One region of the Kluyvera sp. CHPC 1.2972 genome, then DNA from elsewhere that is predicted to be linked to it. Evidence: riboswitches for the same ligand, from Rfam matches in the RefSeq annotation. Region 1 holds a riboswitch; the other holds the start of a gene.
The links. Region 1 has a riboswitch for cobalamin ahead of V6944_RS22900 (cobyrinate a,c-diamide synthase). Riboswitches for the same ligand answer to the same signal wherever they lie in the genome.
Positions count from the first base shown of each region.

Region 2: it holds a riboswitch for cobalamin, as region 1 does, so the genes downstream of both, btuB (TonB-dependent vitamin B12 receptor BtuB) here and V6944_RS22900 (cobyrinate a,c-diamide synthase) in region 1, are expected to answer to the same signal.

Region 1 covers NZ_JAPKIB010000030.1:3,135-11,034, forward strand. The annotation lists gene cobD (threonine-phosphate decarboxylase CobD) at 1-854, shown strand, start outside; gene V6944_RS22895 (L-threonine kinase) at 839-1,708, opposite strand; cobalamin riboswitch at 1,842-2,017, shown strand; gene V6944_RS22900 (cobyrinate a,c-diamide synthase) at 2,114-3,487, shown strand; gene cbiB (adenosylcobinamide-phosphate synthase CbiB) at 3,484-4,443, shown strand; gene V6944_RS22910 (cobalt-precorrin-8 methylmutase) at 4,454-5,089, shown strand; gene cbiD (cobalt-precorrin-5B (C(1))-methyltransferase CbiD) at 5,086-6,225, shown strand; gene V6944_RS22920 (cobalt-precorrin-7 (C(5))-methyltransferase) at 6,219-6,824, shown strand; gene V6944_RS22925 (decarboxylating cobalt-precorrin-6B (C(15))-methyltransferase) at 6,814-7,383, shown strand; gene V6944_RS22930 (cobalt-precorrin-4 methyltransferase) at 7,376-7,900, shown strand, end outside.
Region 2 covers NZ_JAPKIB010000013.1:1,101-9,000, forward strand. The annotation lists gene btuB (TonB-dependent vitamin B12 receptor BtuB) at 1-1,787, opposite strand, end outside; cobalamin riboswitch at 1,853-2,041, opposite strand; gene trmA (tRNA (uridine(54)-C5)-methyltransferase TrmA) at 2,156-3,256, shown strand; gene V6944_RS17660 (YijD family membrane protein) at 3,291-3,647, opposite strand; gene fabR (HTH-type transcriptional repressor FabR) at 3,663-4,298, opposite strand; gene sthA (Si-specific NAD(P)(+) transhydrogenase) at 4,496-5,896, shown strand; gene oxyR (DNA-binding transcriptional regulator OxyR) at 5,879-6,796, opposite strand; gene argH (argininosuccinate lyase) at 7,091-7,900, opposite strand, start outside.

The sequences.
Region 1 (7,900 bases):
CTGCGGCGTGGTGTCTGGCGGGCAACGGCGAAACCGAATCTATTTTCACCCTCGTGCACGGCCTGAAGCCTAAGCGGGCGATGGTGGTTGCTCCGGGCTTTGCTGAGTACCGCCGGGCGCTGGAAACCATCGACTGCGCGATTGACACCTTTGCGCTTCGCGAAGAGGACGGCTGGCAGCTGACCTCACGTCTGCTTGATGCGCTCACCCCCGAACTGGACTGCCTGTTTCTCTGCACGCCGAATAACCCGACCGGGCTGCTGCCGGAGCGCTCGCTGCTGCTAGCGGTGGCCGAACGCTGTCGGGTGCTGAATATTGCGCTGATTCTCGATGAAGCCTTTATCGATTTTATTCCCGGCGAGCAGGGCTTTATTCCGCTGCTCGCGCAAAACCCGCATATCTGGGTGCTGCGCTCGCTGACCAAGTTTTACGCCATCCCCGGCCTGCGTCTGGGCTATTTGCTCAACAGCGACGAACGGGCGGTGGCGCGGCTACGTCAGCATCAGATGCCGTGGTCGATCAACGCTTTTGCGGCGTTGGCCGGGGAGATTGTGCTGAACGACCACGAGTATCAACAGACCACATGGCGTTGGCTTGATACGGAAGGGGCGCGATTTTATCGGGCGCTGGAGAGTGTTCCAGGGCTGAAGGTTTATCCGGGCAGAGCCAACTACCTGTTCCTGCGCTGCGAACGTGCGGAGATTGAACTGCAGTTTGCGCTGCTGCAACGGCGGATTTTAATCCGCAGCTGCGCCAACTATCCGGGGTTGGACGGGCGCTATTTCCGCGTGGCGATTCGCAGCGAGGCGGAAAACCAGCAACTGCTGGACGCGCTGCATCAGGTGCTGGGCTGAACCCCGCCTGCCACCGTTTTTAGCAGGTGCTGCTGCGGCCAGATTTCAGCGAGCCCGCTTTGCGCCAGCGACCATTTCACATACTCCACATCGTGACGGCGACGGTCGAGCATCAGCCCGACCACGCTGCCGCTATGGGCCACGTTCAGGCCGTATAATCCGCACGACTCTACCACCCCTAAAAGCGCGTCAAAGCCTGGTTTAGGCAGCAGCGTCTGGCTGGCGATGGCGCTGAGCGTCGCGGCTTCCCCCATCAGGCTGGCGCTGTTGCTGTCGCAGGCGGCCTGCACCTTTTCCCAGGCCAGCTGCAGTGCGCTGGCGCTGGCCGTGAGCGCGGCCTCGCGCGGCAGGCGGTGATAGTCGGCGGTACGCAGCATCAGCGGGCTTTCCAGGATCAGTAGATCGAAATCAGGCGCAGGCGCGCAGGCAATCTGCGTGCGCGCATGGTGGTGGTCGAACAGCGTCAGCGCGCGGAACAGGGTGCTGTCCGTTGGCTCAAGCGAGACGCAGAGCGTGGCGAGTTCGGATTCGCTGAGTGAATGGCCCATGTGCATTGCGGTGGCAAGGGCGGTCGCGGCAATGTCGGCGGTGCTGCTCGCCATCCCTTTGGCAATCGGCAGCGTCGAGTCCACTTCAATGCGCAGCGTCTGGCTCAGGGCGAGGGGATAATTCCAGTGGGCAAGTAGGGTATTGACCATGCGGCGCGTCAGCGGGCGTTCATCAGGGCGCGGCGTTCCCCGGCGCACTTCCACCGTGCTGAACCAGTCTATTGGGCAGGAGACCAGCTTTTCACTGCCCAGAATCCAGCCCTGAATTAGCTCTCCGCAGGAGCCCGGACAGCGCGCAACGCTCATGATTTCCCTTGCCTTGTGGTTCCAAATATAACTACCGTAAATAAATATACCGGTATTGTCGCAGCGCAACGAAATCATTTTACCGGGGCGCTAGAGTAACCTGCTTTTATTTTATGCGGGCCATCGTGTCGGCATAAATCTGCAATCAACAGGTTTGGCATGTTATGTGCCAGGGAAGGAGGTGTAAACCCTCCGCAGCCCCCGCTGCTGTGACGCTGACGACCCCGTAATGACCACTGATCGACCGATCGGGAAGGCCGGGTGAGGATGACGCTAAGCCAGAAGACCTGCCTGTTGGTTTATTTCAACAGCTTCGGTGGGAAGCGGGTTGCTTTGCGTCGCACGGTCGTCAGGCCGGGCGAGCGCGCGGCTATACCCAAAATCCACCCTGAACAGGGTTAGGGTATGGCAGCCAGACAGCATGCATTCGTTCTCGCCGGCACCGGTAGCGGCTGCGGGAAAACCACGGCGACGCTCGGCCTGCTGACGCTGCTTCAGCAGCGCGGCCTGCGGGTTCAGCCCTACAAAGTGGGGCCGGACTACCTCGATACCGGCTGGCACACCGCGCTGTGTGGCGTTGCCTCCCGCAACCTTGACGCTTTCATGTTGCCCCCCTCCATCCTTAATGCGCTGTTCAGCGAACATATGCAGCAGGCCGATATCGCCGTGATTGAAGGCGTCATGGGGCTGTACGACGGCTACGGCACCGATCCCAACTACTGCAGCAGCGCGGCGATGGCCAAACAGCTAGGCTGCCCGGTGATTTTGCTGGTCGACGGCAAAGCGGTCTCCACCTCCATTGCCGCCACGGTGATGGGCTTTCAGCACTTCGACCCGAGCCTCAACATCGCGGGCGTTATCGTTAACCGCGTCAACAGCGAGAGTCATTTCCAGCTGCTGAAAAGCGCCATCGAACGCTACTGCGCGCTGCCGGTGCTGGGCTACGTGCCGCGCGCGGAAGGCGTGGCGCTACCCGAACGTCATCTGGGGCTGGTGACCGCCCGTGAATCCGCGATTGATAAGCAACCGTGGCAGGATTTTGCCGCGACGCTGTCCCGCACGCTGGATATCGACAGGCTGCTGGAACTCACTGAACTGCACGCGCTGCCCGCCGGTCAGTGGCCGCCGGAGCCGCTCTGCGGGGAGGGGCTGACCCTTGCGCTTGCCGACGATGAAGCCTTCAATTTCTATTACCCGGACAACCTCGCCCTGCTGGCGCGTGCGGGCGTGAAGATTGTGCGCTTTAGCCCGCTGCATGATGCGATTCTGCCCGAGTGTCAGATGATCTGGCTCGGCGGCGGTTACCCGGAACTGCACGCCCAGGCGCTCGCAGGCAACAAGCCGATGCTGGCCCAACTGCGTGCCGCGCACGCGCGCGGCGTGGCGATTTACGCCGAGTGCGGCGGCCTGATGTACCTTGGCACCACGCTGGAGGATAAAAACGGTGAGACTCACGCGATGGCCGATATCCTGCCTGGCCACAGCAAAATGGGTACCCGACTGACCCGCTTTGGCTACTGCGAAGCGCAGGCGTTACAGCAGACGCTGCTTGCTGCCCCCGGCGATGTACTGCGCGGCCACGAATTCCACTATTCCGATTTCACCGCGCACACGCCTGCGGTGATGGCGTGCCACAAAACTCGCGATGGCGCGGTGCTCCAGCAGTGGTCTGGCGGCTGGCAGCGCGGGAATACCTTTGCCAGCTATCTGCACCTCCATTTCGCCCAGAACCCGTCGATGCTTAACCACTGGTTTGCCGCTGCAAGGAGCGCTCAATGACGCTGCTGGCCTGGTGTCTGGCATGGGGGCTTGATTTCATTATTGGCGACCCACAAAACTGGCCGCATCCGGTGCGCTGGATAGGCAACCTGATTAACGCCGTGCAACGCGCGGTGCGTCGGTTTTGTCATTCCGACCCTAGCCTGCGTATCGGCGGTGGGGTGATGTGGTTGGTGGTAGTGGGGCTGACCTACGCCGTTTCCTGGGGCGTGCTGCACCTCGCCGCACGCGTGCATCCGTGGCTGGGCTGGGGCGTTGAGGTATGGATGATTTTCACCGTGCTGGCCGGGCGCTGCCTGGCGCAGTCGGCGCAGGCGGTCGAACGCCCGCTGCGGGCTGGCGACCTTGCTGAAAGCCGCATCAAGCTGTCGTGGATTGTCGGGCGCGATACATCGCAGCTACAGCCGGAACAGATCAACCGCGCGGTGGTGGAGACGGTGGCGGAAAACACCGTCGACGGCATTATCGCGCCGCTCTTCTTCCTGTTGGTCGGCGGTGCGCCGCTGGCGATGGCCTACAAAGCGGTCAACACCCTCGACTCAATGGTGGGCTACAAGCACGAAAAATATCGGGCCATTGGCATGGTGAGCGCGCGCCTCGACGATGTAGCGAACTTCATTCCCGCTCGCCTGAGCTGGCTGCTGATTGGCCTTGCTGCCTTTCTCTGCCGTGATAACGGCGCGCGCGCGTTGCGTATCGGCTGGCGCGATCGTAAAAATCACAGCAGCCCCAACTGCGCCTGGTCGGAAGCGGCCGTCGCCGGGGCACTGGGCATTCGCCTTGGCGGCCCGAACGACTATTTCGGCGAGCGGGTGAACAAGCCGTGGATTGGCGACGCGCATCGCCCGATTGCCATTGATGATATTTCCCGAACGATTCGACTGATGTGGGTAGCGTCAACGCTGGCCCTGCTGCTGTTTATGGCAGTCAGGTTCTGGCTTATCGGCGCGGCCTGAGGAGTACTGCATGAACTATATCCAGCAACCGCAAGCGATTGAGAGCAAAAGCTTCGAGATAATTAGCGAGATTATCGCCGACACGCGCCCGGAGTATCGTTTTGCCAGCCCGCTGCACGAAGCGATTATCAAACGGGTAATCCACACCACCGCCGATTTCGAGTGGCTGGATATTCTGTGGTTCTCACCGGATGCATTAACCCGCCTGTGCGACGCGCTGAGCCGCCCGTGCACGCTTTACACCGACACCACCATGGCGCTCTCCGGCATTAATAAAAACCTGCTGGCGACCTTCGGCGGCGAATGCCGTTGCTATATCAGCGACCCGCGCGTAGTGCGCGAGGCCAAAGCACAGGGCATTACTCGCTCGATGGCGGCGGTGGATATTGCGGCGAAAGAAGAGGGCGACAAAGTGTTTGTCTTTGGCAACGCGCCGACCGCGCTGTTCCGTCTGATGGAGCATCAAGAGCTGGACGTTGGCGGAGTGATTGGCGTGCCGGTTGGCTTCGTCGGCGCGGCGGAATCCAAAGAGGCGCTGAGCAAAAGCAGCCTGCCGGGCATTGCCGCGCTGGGGCGTAAAGGCGGCAGCAATGTCGCGGCGGCGATCGTCAACGCCATTCTCTACCACCTGCAGGGGGCGCGATGAGCGAACCCGCCTTCGACGCCCCGGTGTGGCATAACGGCAAAGCGCTGCGCAAAGGCTACACCACTGGCTCCAGCGCCACGGCGGCGGCGAAAGTGGCCGCGCTGATGGTGATGCGCCAGCACCTGATTCACCAGGTCTCGATTGTGACGCCGTCGGGCGTGACGCTGAACCTGAACGTCGAATCACCACACGTCGAAGGCCAGCAGGGTATTGCCGCCATCCGTAAAGATGGCGGCGATGATATCGACGCCACTCACGGGATGCTGATTTTTGCCCGCGTGACCGTCAACGACAGCGGTGAAATTACCCTGCGCGGCGGCGAGGGTGTGGGCACCGTCACCCGTAAAGGCATCGGGCTGCCCATCGGCAGCGCGGCGATTAATCGCACCCCGCAACACACCATTGAAACCGCCGTCCGTGAGGCTATCGGCCCGGCGCGCGGCGCAGAGGTGGAGATTTTTGCCCCGGAAGGGGAAGAGCGGGCGAAGAAAACCTATAACTCGCGGCTGGGCATTCTGGGCGGCATCTCGATTATCGGCACCACCGGCATCGTGACGCCGATGTCGGAAGAAAGCTGGAAACGCTCGCTGGCGCTGGAGCTGGAGATGAAGCGTGCTGCCGGGCTGGAGCGCGTGGTACTGGTGCCGGGCAACCACGGTGAGCGCTTCGTGCGCGAGCAGATGGGCATTGACTCGCAGGTGGTGGTCACCATGAGCAACTTCGTCGGCTACATGATTGAAGAGTCGGTGCGCCTTGGCTTTCGCCAGATTGTGCTGATTGGCCACCCCGGCAAGCTGGTCAAAATCGCCGCCGGGATTTTCCATACCCATAGCCATATCGCCGATGGGCGCATGGAGACGTTGGTGGCCCATCTGGCGCTGCTCGGCGCGCCGCTTGAGCTGCTCACGCTGGTGAGCGAGTGCGATACCACTGAAGCCGCTATGGAGCATATCGATGCTTACGGCTTCCAGCGACTCTACAACCATCTTGCCGAACGCATCTGCCAGCGCGTACTGGAGCGGCTGCGCTTTACGCAAAACCCGCCTATCTGCGATGCCATCATGTTTGCCTTTGATAACCAGATCCTCGGCAGCAACCGCCCGGTCAACGAGATCGTCAAGGACATGCAATGTTAACCGTCGTCGGAATGGGACCGGCTGGCGTACAGCTGATGACGCCGCTGGCCGCAGATGCGGTGAAACATGCCGATGCGCTGGTGGGCGGCGTGCGCCATCTGGCGCAGTTTCCTGCGTTTGGAGGCGAGCGCTGCCCGCTGGGCGCCAACATTGCCCAGGTGCTGGCGTGGATTGAGGAACGGCAGGCGCAAAACGTGGTGGTGCTGGCCTCCGGCGACCCGCTGTTTTACGGCATCGGCACGCGGCTTATCGCCCACTTTGGCCGTGAAAACGTGCGGGTGATCCCCGGCGTCAGCGCCGTGCAGTACCTGTGCGCGCAGGCGGGCATTGATATGAACGACATGTGGCTGACCAGCAGCCACGGGCGTGAGGTTGACTTCGACATGCTGGCGAGCCATCGCAAAGTGGCGATGGTCACCGATAAACGCTGCGGCCCGAAAGCCATCGCCGAGGCGCTGGTGGCGCGCGGCAAAGGGCATCGCTGGATGGTGATTGGCGAGAATCTGGCGCAGGACAACGAACGTATCCACTGGCTGCCGGTCAGCGCCGTGGAATGCGACTATGAGATGAACACGGTGGTGATCCTCGATGAAAGATGAGCTGTTTTTACGCGGCGAAAAGGTGCCGATGACCAAAGAGGCAGTACGCGCGCTGGCGCTGGCCAAACTAGAGCTGCACTGGGCCAGCCACCTGATTGATATCGGGGCCGGCACCGGCAGCGTCTCCATTGAGGCGGCGCTGCAAAATCCCACGCTTGCCGTCACCGCCATTGAGCGCAACCCGGCCGCGCTGCGCCTGCTGGCGGAAAACTGCGAACGCTTTGCCTGCGGCAATATCAACGTGGTGGCGGGTGAAGCGCCTGACGTTATCGTCGAGCCTGCCGACGCCATTTTTATGGGCGGCAGCGGCGGCCATTTGCGGGCGCTGATTGACTGGTCGCTGCATCATCTTCGCCCCGGCGGGCGGCTGGTGATGACCTTTATTTTGCAGGAGAACCTGCATGAGGCGCTGGACCACCTGCGCCAGGCTAACGTTGCTGCGCTGGACTGCCAGCAGCTGAGCGTTTCCGCCATGACCGCCCTCGGCAGCGGCCACTATTTCAAACCGAATAACCCTGTTTTTGTTATCGCCTGTCAGAAGGAAGAACATCATGGCTGAAGCCTTTGACCCCCGCTGCGTCTGGTTTGTGGGCGCTGGCCCCGGTGACCGGGAGCTGATCACCCTGAAAGGCTACCGCCTGCTGCAACAAGCGCAGGTGGTGATTTACGCCGGTTCGCTGATTAACCCCGAACTGCTGAGCTACTGCCCGGCAGAGGCCGAGTGCCACGACAGCGCTGAGCTGCATCTTGAGCAAATTCTCGACCTGATGGAAGCGGGCGTGAAGGCCGGGAAAACGGTGGTGCGCCTGCAAACGGGCGACGTGTCGCTGTACGGCTCGGTGCGCGAGCAGGGCGAAGAGCTGACCCGTCGCGGTATTGACTGGCAGGTAGTGCCGGGCGTGAGCGCGTTTCTCGGTGCGGCGGCGGAGTTGGGCGTGGAGTATACGGTGCCGGAAGTGTCGCAGAGCCTCATCATCACTCGTCTTGAGGGGCGCACCCCAGTGCCGGCGCGCGAGCAGCTGGAGTCCTTTGCCCAGCATCGCACCTCGATGGCGATTTACCTCTCCGTGCAGCGC
Region 2 (7,900 bases), on a different contig from region 1:
CCACGAACGGTCAGGTGTGAGGTGACAGGATATGACAATCCGATATCCCACAGACTTACACCGCCCATTTTAACCCGACTAGAGGTACTTGTTGTCTCGTCATAGTTGTTGTCATAGCGCTGACCTAAATATTGGTAAGCAATATTCCAGCCGAGATCGTAAACCTGCCCGGTTACCTCATACTTCACCTGCTGTTTCGCACGACGAGCAAGAACCTGATTGGTTTCATCATCACGCGGATCAACATATTGCAGCGTCAGGTGATGTTCTACCGGCCCCGTTGTGATGTTCCCCGTCCACTCCAGACCTTTGATGGTGGCCGACTTCACGTTGATATACTGGTTGAAGTTGTTCGAACTTTTATAATCAATCAGGTTTTGAATTTCATAGTGGTACGCAGAAAGCCTCCAATCCAGCGATCCCGTAATCCCGTCAATCCCCGCTTCCCATTGTTTAGACTCTTCCGGTTTCAGATTCGGGTTTGCTGCAATACCTGAATAATATGGCGATGCATAACGTGTCGCACCGAATTGCTGCCCCAGAGACGGCGCCAGGAAGCTGGTACCATAAGAAAGCGTTGCGCGATAGCCATCAACAAACTCCCAACCTGCAGCGGTCTGCCATGTACCGTGCCAGCCAAACTGTTCATCGTGGTCTTCACGACCCGATGCTTCAAGCGTGACGGTATCGATCTGCTGCTGCCCCGTCAGGTAAACCCCCGTGGTATCGCGTTTATAAACATCAGAGTTCGTCGTGCTGCTGGATGTCAGCTTTTCCTGCTTCCAGTCAACGCCACCGCTGATCGCGCCGTGTCCAACCTCAACGTTGTTACCCCACTGGATGTAACGCTGCTCCATGTTATCCAGCGTGGCTTGACCAGCGTAGCGCCCAAGATTGCTGCTGTAGTTATAGTCTTTAAGGTGCTGATAGTTAGCGATAAGCTGGGTAGAGTAGATGCCAGAATTATAACGCAGCCCGGTGTCCCAGGATTGATTATAGTTCTGCCCTTCATCATTACCTTCAGGAGAACCGTATTTCGTATCCTGATCGTAATCGTTATTTGCCGTGTATCCATAGCCACGGAAGAATCCCGAGAAGCTATCGTCAAATTTGTGCTGCACGGCACCCCAGAACAGTTTATTGCGATAACCATCGCGGTCGCTATCGCCACTATAAGGAGAGCCCGGTTTAACGTTAAAACCTTTGGTCGTCTGGTAAGCGCCTGCCGCCGTCACCATCGTGTCACCAAAACGTTTATTCACCGCGCCGTCATAAGTCTGGTAGCCATTCGACCCCATTCCGGCATTGATCTGCGCACGTTCATCGTCACTCATCGTAATGATGTTCACCACACCACCAATTGCCCCGGAACCATAAACTGCCGAACGCGGCCCGCGGATATATTCGACACGCTGCACCAGGGATACCGGAATCTGGCCAATATCAATAGCGTTACCAATACCTGCCCTTGCCATCGGAATACCGTCGATCAGCACCAGCACATGGCGCGCTTCAGTGCCGCGCACAAATAGAGAAGAGCTACTCCCCATCCCACCGGTCTGCGAAATATCCACCCCCGGCAGACGACGCATCACGTCATTGAGATCTTTAGACTGCCAGCGTTGAATATCCTCACGCGTGACCACATCAGTAGGCGCCAACACCGTATTGACCGGCTGCTGAAAACGGTTAGCGGTTACCACCATCGAGTCTGAATTGCTGTCTTGCGCCCAGCCGGAAAATGCCGTGACGGATAACGCCGTCATCAGCGAAGCTTTTTTAATCATTTTTAAAAGCATCCAAATAGAAAAGGGATGCCGCAGGTTTTATCAGTTGCTCGCGACGATAAAACCCCATGCGACGTTATCCGGCAGGTCTTCGGGCTTGGAGGCTATATATAAAGAGGCGATGACTTCCCACGGCACGCCGCAGTGTCTGCATTAAATGCGCTCATCTCTTACCTTCCTTACCGCTGCGCGTCAGCCCCAGATTTACACTGGGTTCCCTTTTAACTCACAGGACCGGTACAGGGATGCTACATTTAGTTACATATAGATGTCCAGACTGCTATTTATGATTTTCACCGTCATCGGCGCTGGACATCCCCTGAACAAGCCCTACAATCCCCGCGTACTTTTATTATTCAGGATGCATCATGACCCCCGAACATCTCCCAACCGAACAGTACGACGCTCAGCTCGCCGAGAAAGTCACTCGCCTGCAAACGATGATGACGCCGTTTAGCGCGCCTGCGCCGGAGGTGTTTCGCTCGCCGGTCAGCCACTACCGGATGCGCGCGGAATTCCGCATCTGGCACGATGGCGATGACCTGTACCACATTATGTTTGACCAGCAGACCAAGAGCCGCATCCGCGTAGACGCCTTCCCTGCGGCAAGCCAGCTTATCAACACGCTGATGACCGCCGTGCTTGATGCTGTGCGTGATAACCGCGCGCTGCGCCACAAGCTGTTCCAGATTGACTACCTCACCACTCTAAGCAATCAAGCTGTTGTCTCGCTGCTGTACCATAAAAAGCTCGATGACGAATGGCGTGAGCAGGCCGAAGCGCTGCGTGACGCACTGCGCGCCCAAGGGCTGAACGTGCACCTGATTGGCCGCGCAACCAAAACCAAAATTGAGCTGGACCAGGACTATATCGATGAACGTCTGTTGGTTGCAGGTAAAGAGATGGTCTACCGTCAGGTGGAAAACAGCTTTACCCAGCCGAACGCTGCCATGAATATTCAGATGCTGGAGTGGGCGCTGGATGCTACGCAGAATTCACACGGTGACCTGCTGGAGCTGTACTGCGGTAACGGTAACTTCTCGCTGGCGCTGGCACGCAACTTTGACCGCGTTTTGGCAACTGAAATTGCCAAACCGTCCGTAGCTGCCGCGCAGTACAACATCGCCGCTAACCAGATAGACAACGTGCAGATCATCCGCATGGCGGCAGAAGAGTTTACTCAGGCGATGAACGGCGTGCGGGAATTTAACCGTCTGCAGGGCATTGACCTGAAAAGCTACCAATGTGAGACGATTTTCGTCGATCCGCCGCGTAGCGGGCTGGACAGCGAAACCGAGAAGATGGTGCAGGCGTATCCGAACATTCTGTACATCTCCTGTAACCCTGAGACGCTGTGCCAGAACCTGGAAACGTTGAGCCAGACGCACAATGTGACACGCCTGGCGCTGTTCGATCAGTTCCCGTATACCCATCATATGGAATGCGGTGTGCTGTTAACGAAGAAGTAAGACTGAAAGCAGGCCGGATAATCCGGCCTACAACTTATTGCTGTTCCTGCTTGCGGCTCCGCAACTTCACGCCAATCCAGAAGACCATCGCCACCGACAGTACCGCCGGGAAGAAATTAGAACCGATATCCGGGTACTCTGCGCGTACCACGGTGCTGTACAACAGCACGCCAAGAATAAAACAGGCGGCCGCCAGGCCCGGTAACCCGACCGGCATCGTACGATTCTGGTAACGTTGATGCAGGCAGTAAACCGTCAGCACCAGCGCAATAATAGGGAATATAGAGAAAGGTACGATGGAGCTGAACAGTGCCGCAAACGTCCCGTTAATCGATAAGCCAGCCAACAGCGCCAGCAGCAGCGTACCTTTATCTTGACCTGACTGTTTCATTGCTCGTCTACCACCTTATTCGGATTGATGTGTCATCTTCTCTTGTTCACGGCGATACCAGTAGTATGCGCCCTTGGAGATCATCCGTAACTGCAGCACCAGCCGCTCTTCCAGCTGTCGGCGCTGCTCAGGGCTTACATCCAGAGCCTCTGCACCCGCGCTAAATACAATAGTCACCATCGCCTCAGCCTGCGCTTCCGTGAACGCACGAGGCATATGGTTTTCGATTTCCAGATAGTCGGCAAGTTCCGCGATAAAATGCTGAATTTCGCGGGCGACCGCGGCACGAAATGCCGCAGAGGTGCCTGAACGCTCGCGCAGCAGCAGGCGGAAGGCGTTCGGGTTATTGCCGATAAATTCCATAAAGGTTGAGACGGAGGTGCGGATAACGCTGCCGCCTTTGGCGATACGCTGGCGCGCCTGGCGCATCAGTTGACGCAGCATCAGGCCGCTCTCGTCGACCATGGTCAGCCCAAGCTCATCGACATCGCGGAAATGACGATAAAAGGAGGTTGGCGCAATTCCCGCCTCGCGCGCGACTTCGCGCAGGCTCAGGCTGGCAAAGCTACGTTCGGCGCTCAATTGACTAAATGCCGCTTCCACCAGCGAACGCCGGGTTTTTTCTTTTTGTTGCGCTCTAACACCCATCACGATGACTGAATCCTTCCACAAGCCGTGCTGGCACTATACCAGAGATTAAAACGAATCGACTTACGCAGCTTTGTTAATGATTGTTTACATGCTATTTATGCTATTTCGTATGAAAAAAGCCCAACGATAATTGGGTTATTACTTCTATGATGTTATGATTCTGTTGCTTTTATGTATAAGAACAGGTAAGCCTTACCATGCCACATTCCTACGATTATGATGCAATAGTAATTGGTTCCGGCCCCGGCGGCGAAGGTGCTGCTATGGGTCTGGTGAAGCAAGGAGCCCGTGTCGCCGTTATTGAGCGTTATCATAATGTCGGCGGCGGCTGTACCCACTGGGGTACCATCCCGTCCAAAGCCCTTCGCCACGCCGTTAGCCGTATTATCGAATTCAACCAGAACCCTCTCTACAGCGACCACAGCCGACTTCTCCGCTCCTCATTTGCCGACATCCTGAATCATGCCGATAGCGTAATCAATCAGCAAACGCGCATGCGCCAGGGTTTTTATGAGCGTAATCACTGTGAAATGCTGCAGGGCGACGCTCGCTTCGTCGATGAACACACCATCGCGCTGGAGTGCCCGGACGGTTCCGTCGAAACGCTCACCGCTGATAAGTTCGTGATAGCCTGCGGCTCACGCCCTTATCGCCCGGCGGACGTCGACTTTACCCACCCGCGTATTTACGACAGCGACTCGATTCTCAGCCTGCACCACGAACCTCGCCACGTGATTATCTACGGTGCAGGGGTTATCGGCTGCGAATATGCGTCTATCTTCCGCGGAATGGACGTTAAGGTTGATCTCATCAACACCCGCGACCGTCTGCTGGCCTTCCTCGACCAGGAAATGTCAGATTCGCTCTCTTACCACTTCTGGAACAGCGGCGTCGTGATTCGCCACAACGAAGAGTACGAGAAGATTGAAGGCGTGGACGACGGCGTGATCATGCACCTGAAGTCCGGCAAGAAGCTCAAAGCGGACTGCCTGCTGTTCGCCAACGGTCGCACCGGTAACACCGATTCGCTATCGCTGGAAAACATCGGGCTACAGGCCGATGGCCGCGGTCAGTTGAAAGTGAACAGCATGTACCAGACCGCGCTGCCGCACGTCTATGCCGTCGGCGACGTTATCGGTTATCCGAGCCTGGCTTCTGCTGCCTACGATCAGGGCCGTATTGCCGCGCAGGCGCTGATGAAAGGTGAAGCCACCGCGCATCTGATTGAAGACATCCCGACCGGTATCTATACCATTCCGGAAATCAGCTCCGTCGGTAAAACCGAACAGCAGCTGACCGCGATGAAAGTGCCGTATGAGGTAGGTCGTGCGCAGTTTAAACACCTGGCGCGAGCGCAAATCGTCGGTATGAGCGTGGGAAGCCTGAAGATCCTGTTCCATCGTGAGACCAAGGAGATCCTCGGTATTCACTGCTTTGGCGAGCGAGCGGCCGAAATTATTCATATCGGCCAGGCGATTATGGAGCAGAAAGGTGGTGGTAACACCATTGAGTACTTCGTTAACACCACCTTTAACTACCCAACCATGGCGGAAGCCTATCGGGTAGCGGCGCTAAACGGCTTAAACCGCCTGTTTTAACGCGTTGTCAAAATGGCCGTCCATCGTTTCGCGGACGGCCTCTGCCAGCTGCTCATAGCGGCCGCGTAGAGGCGAACCCGGGCGATAGACCAGGCCAACGGTGCGGCGTGGTTCCGGCTTAATGCACGGCAGGTACACAACGCCATCGCGTTGGCGTTCCTGCGGCACGGCTAGCGCTGGCAGCAGCGTAATCCCGCTTCCCGCCGCCACCATATTGCGCAGCGTTTCCAGGCTGGTTGCGCGGAAATGCGTATCTTCATCCGCACCCGCCTCAAAGCAGAAGCCCATCGCCTGGTCACGCAGGCAGTGCCCGTCTTCCAGCATCAGCAGCTTCTCACCGGCAAGATCCGACATCGGCACGCGATCGCGCTCCGCCCATGGGTGATCGGCATAGATCGCCAGCATCATCGGCTCGTCGAACAGCGGCACCTCAATAAAGGCTTCACTCTCTTTCACCAGCGCCAGAATCGCACAGTCCAGCTTACCGCTGTCGAGCTGCGCCAGCAGTTGATGGGTCTGCGCTTCATGCAGGTACATTTCGAGCTTCGGGAAGGTCTGGTGCAGCATGGGAATAATATGAGGCAGCAGATACGGGCCAACGGTTGGGATCAGGCCGATATGCAACGGGCCGGACATCGTCTCCCCCTGCTGACTTGCCATCTCCTTCAGCACTTTGACCTCGCGTAACACGGTACGCGCCTGGTCCACCAGCAGCAGCCCCGCCTGGGTGAACAGCACTTTGCGGCTGGTTCGCTCCAGCAGCATGACGCCCAGTTCATCTTCCAGCTTACGAATCTGCCCACTCAGGGTTGGCTGACTGACATGGCAGGAATCTGCCGCCCGGCGGAAGTGCCGGTGTTCAGCTAACGCCACCAGGTATTCAAGATCACGAATATTCATTATTCATCCTCCATCGCCACGATAGTTCATGGCGATAGATAGAATAGCAATGAATGATTATCCCTATCAAGCGTTCTGTTCAATAATACAGCACAGAAACAGGTGACCCTTGTTTAACCCTTGAAGTCGTCACACTGATTCGGAGTTTCTCTCAAACTCGACAAATAAAGCCAACATGAACGTTTGCGGGCCCCGTGCCCGCTTTTTTTTGGCCGTAAAAAACCCGGCGTCGCTGCGCTCGGCCGGGCTACATGCTCCCCTCGCCCTGTGGGAGAGGGACTGGGGCGCAGAGGATTAACCCAAGCGCGTCTTCGCGTCGCTAATCGCCTGCGCCACCTGCTTCGGCGACACGCCGCCTTTTGCTGCACGCTTATCAAGGCAGGATTGCAGCGACAGAATTGGGTAAACATCGTCGCCAATCACCGCGCTGAATTTTTGCAGATCAGCCAGCGCCAGATCCTCCAGCGGTTTGCCCTGAGCAATGGCTTCGACCACCGCTTCGCCCACGATATGGTGCGCTTCACGGAACGGAACGCCTTTCGCCACCAGATAATCCGCCAGTTCGGTGGCGTTCGCATAACCCTGCTGCGCCGCTTCCTGGCAACGTGGACGCTTCACCTGAATACCGTCCAGCACCAGCGCCGCCATATGCAAGCAGTCCATCCAGGTATCGAGCGCATCGAATACGCCCTCTTTGTCTTCCTGCATATCTTTGTTGTAGGCCAGCGGCAGACCTTTCAAGGTCATCATCATGCCGGTCAGCGCACCCTGTACGCGACCACACTTACCGCGGATAAGCTCGAGCGCATCCGGGTTTTTCTTCTGCGGCATCAGGGAGGAACCTGAAGTCACGCGGTCAGACAGCTCAACAAAGCCCGCTTCACCGGTATTAAAGAAGATCAGATCTTCAGCAAAGCGCGACAGGTGCACCATGCCGATGGACGCATCAGACAGCAGTTCCAGCACGTGGTCACGGTCAGACACGCTGTCCAGGCTGTTACGGGTGGCAGACGCAAAGCCCAGCCAGCCTGCCAGCTGTTCACGGTCGATTTCATAGGCGGTACCCGCCAGCGCGCCGCAGCCCAGCGGGCTCACGTCCAGACG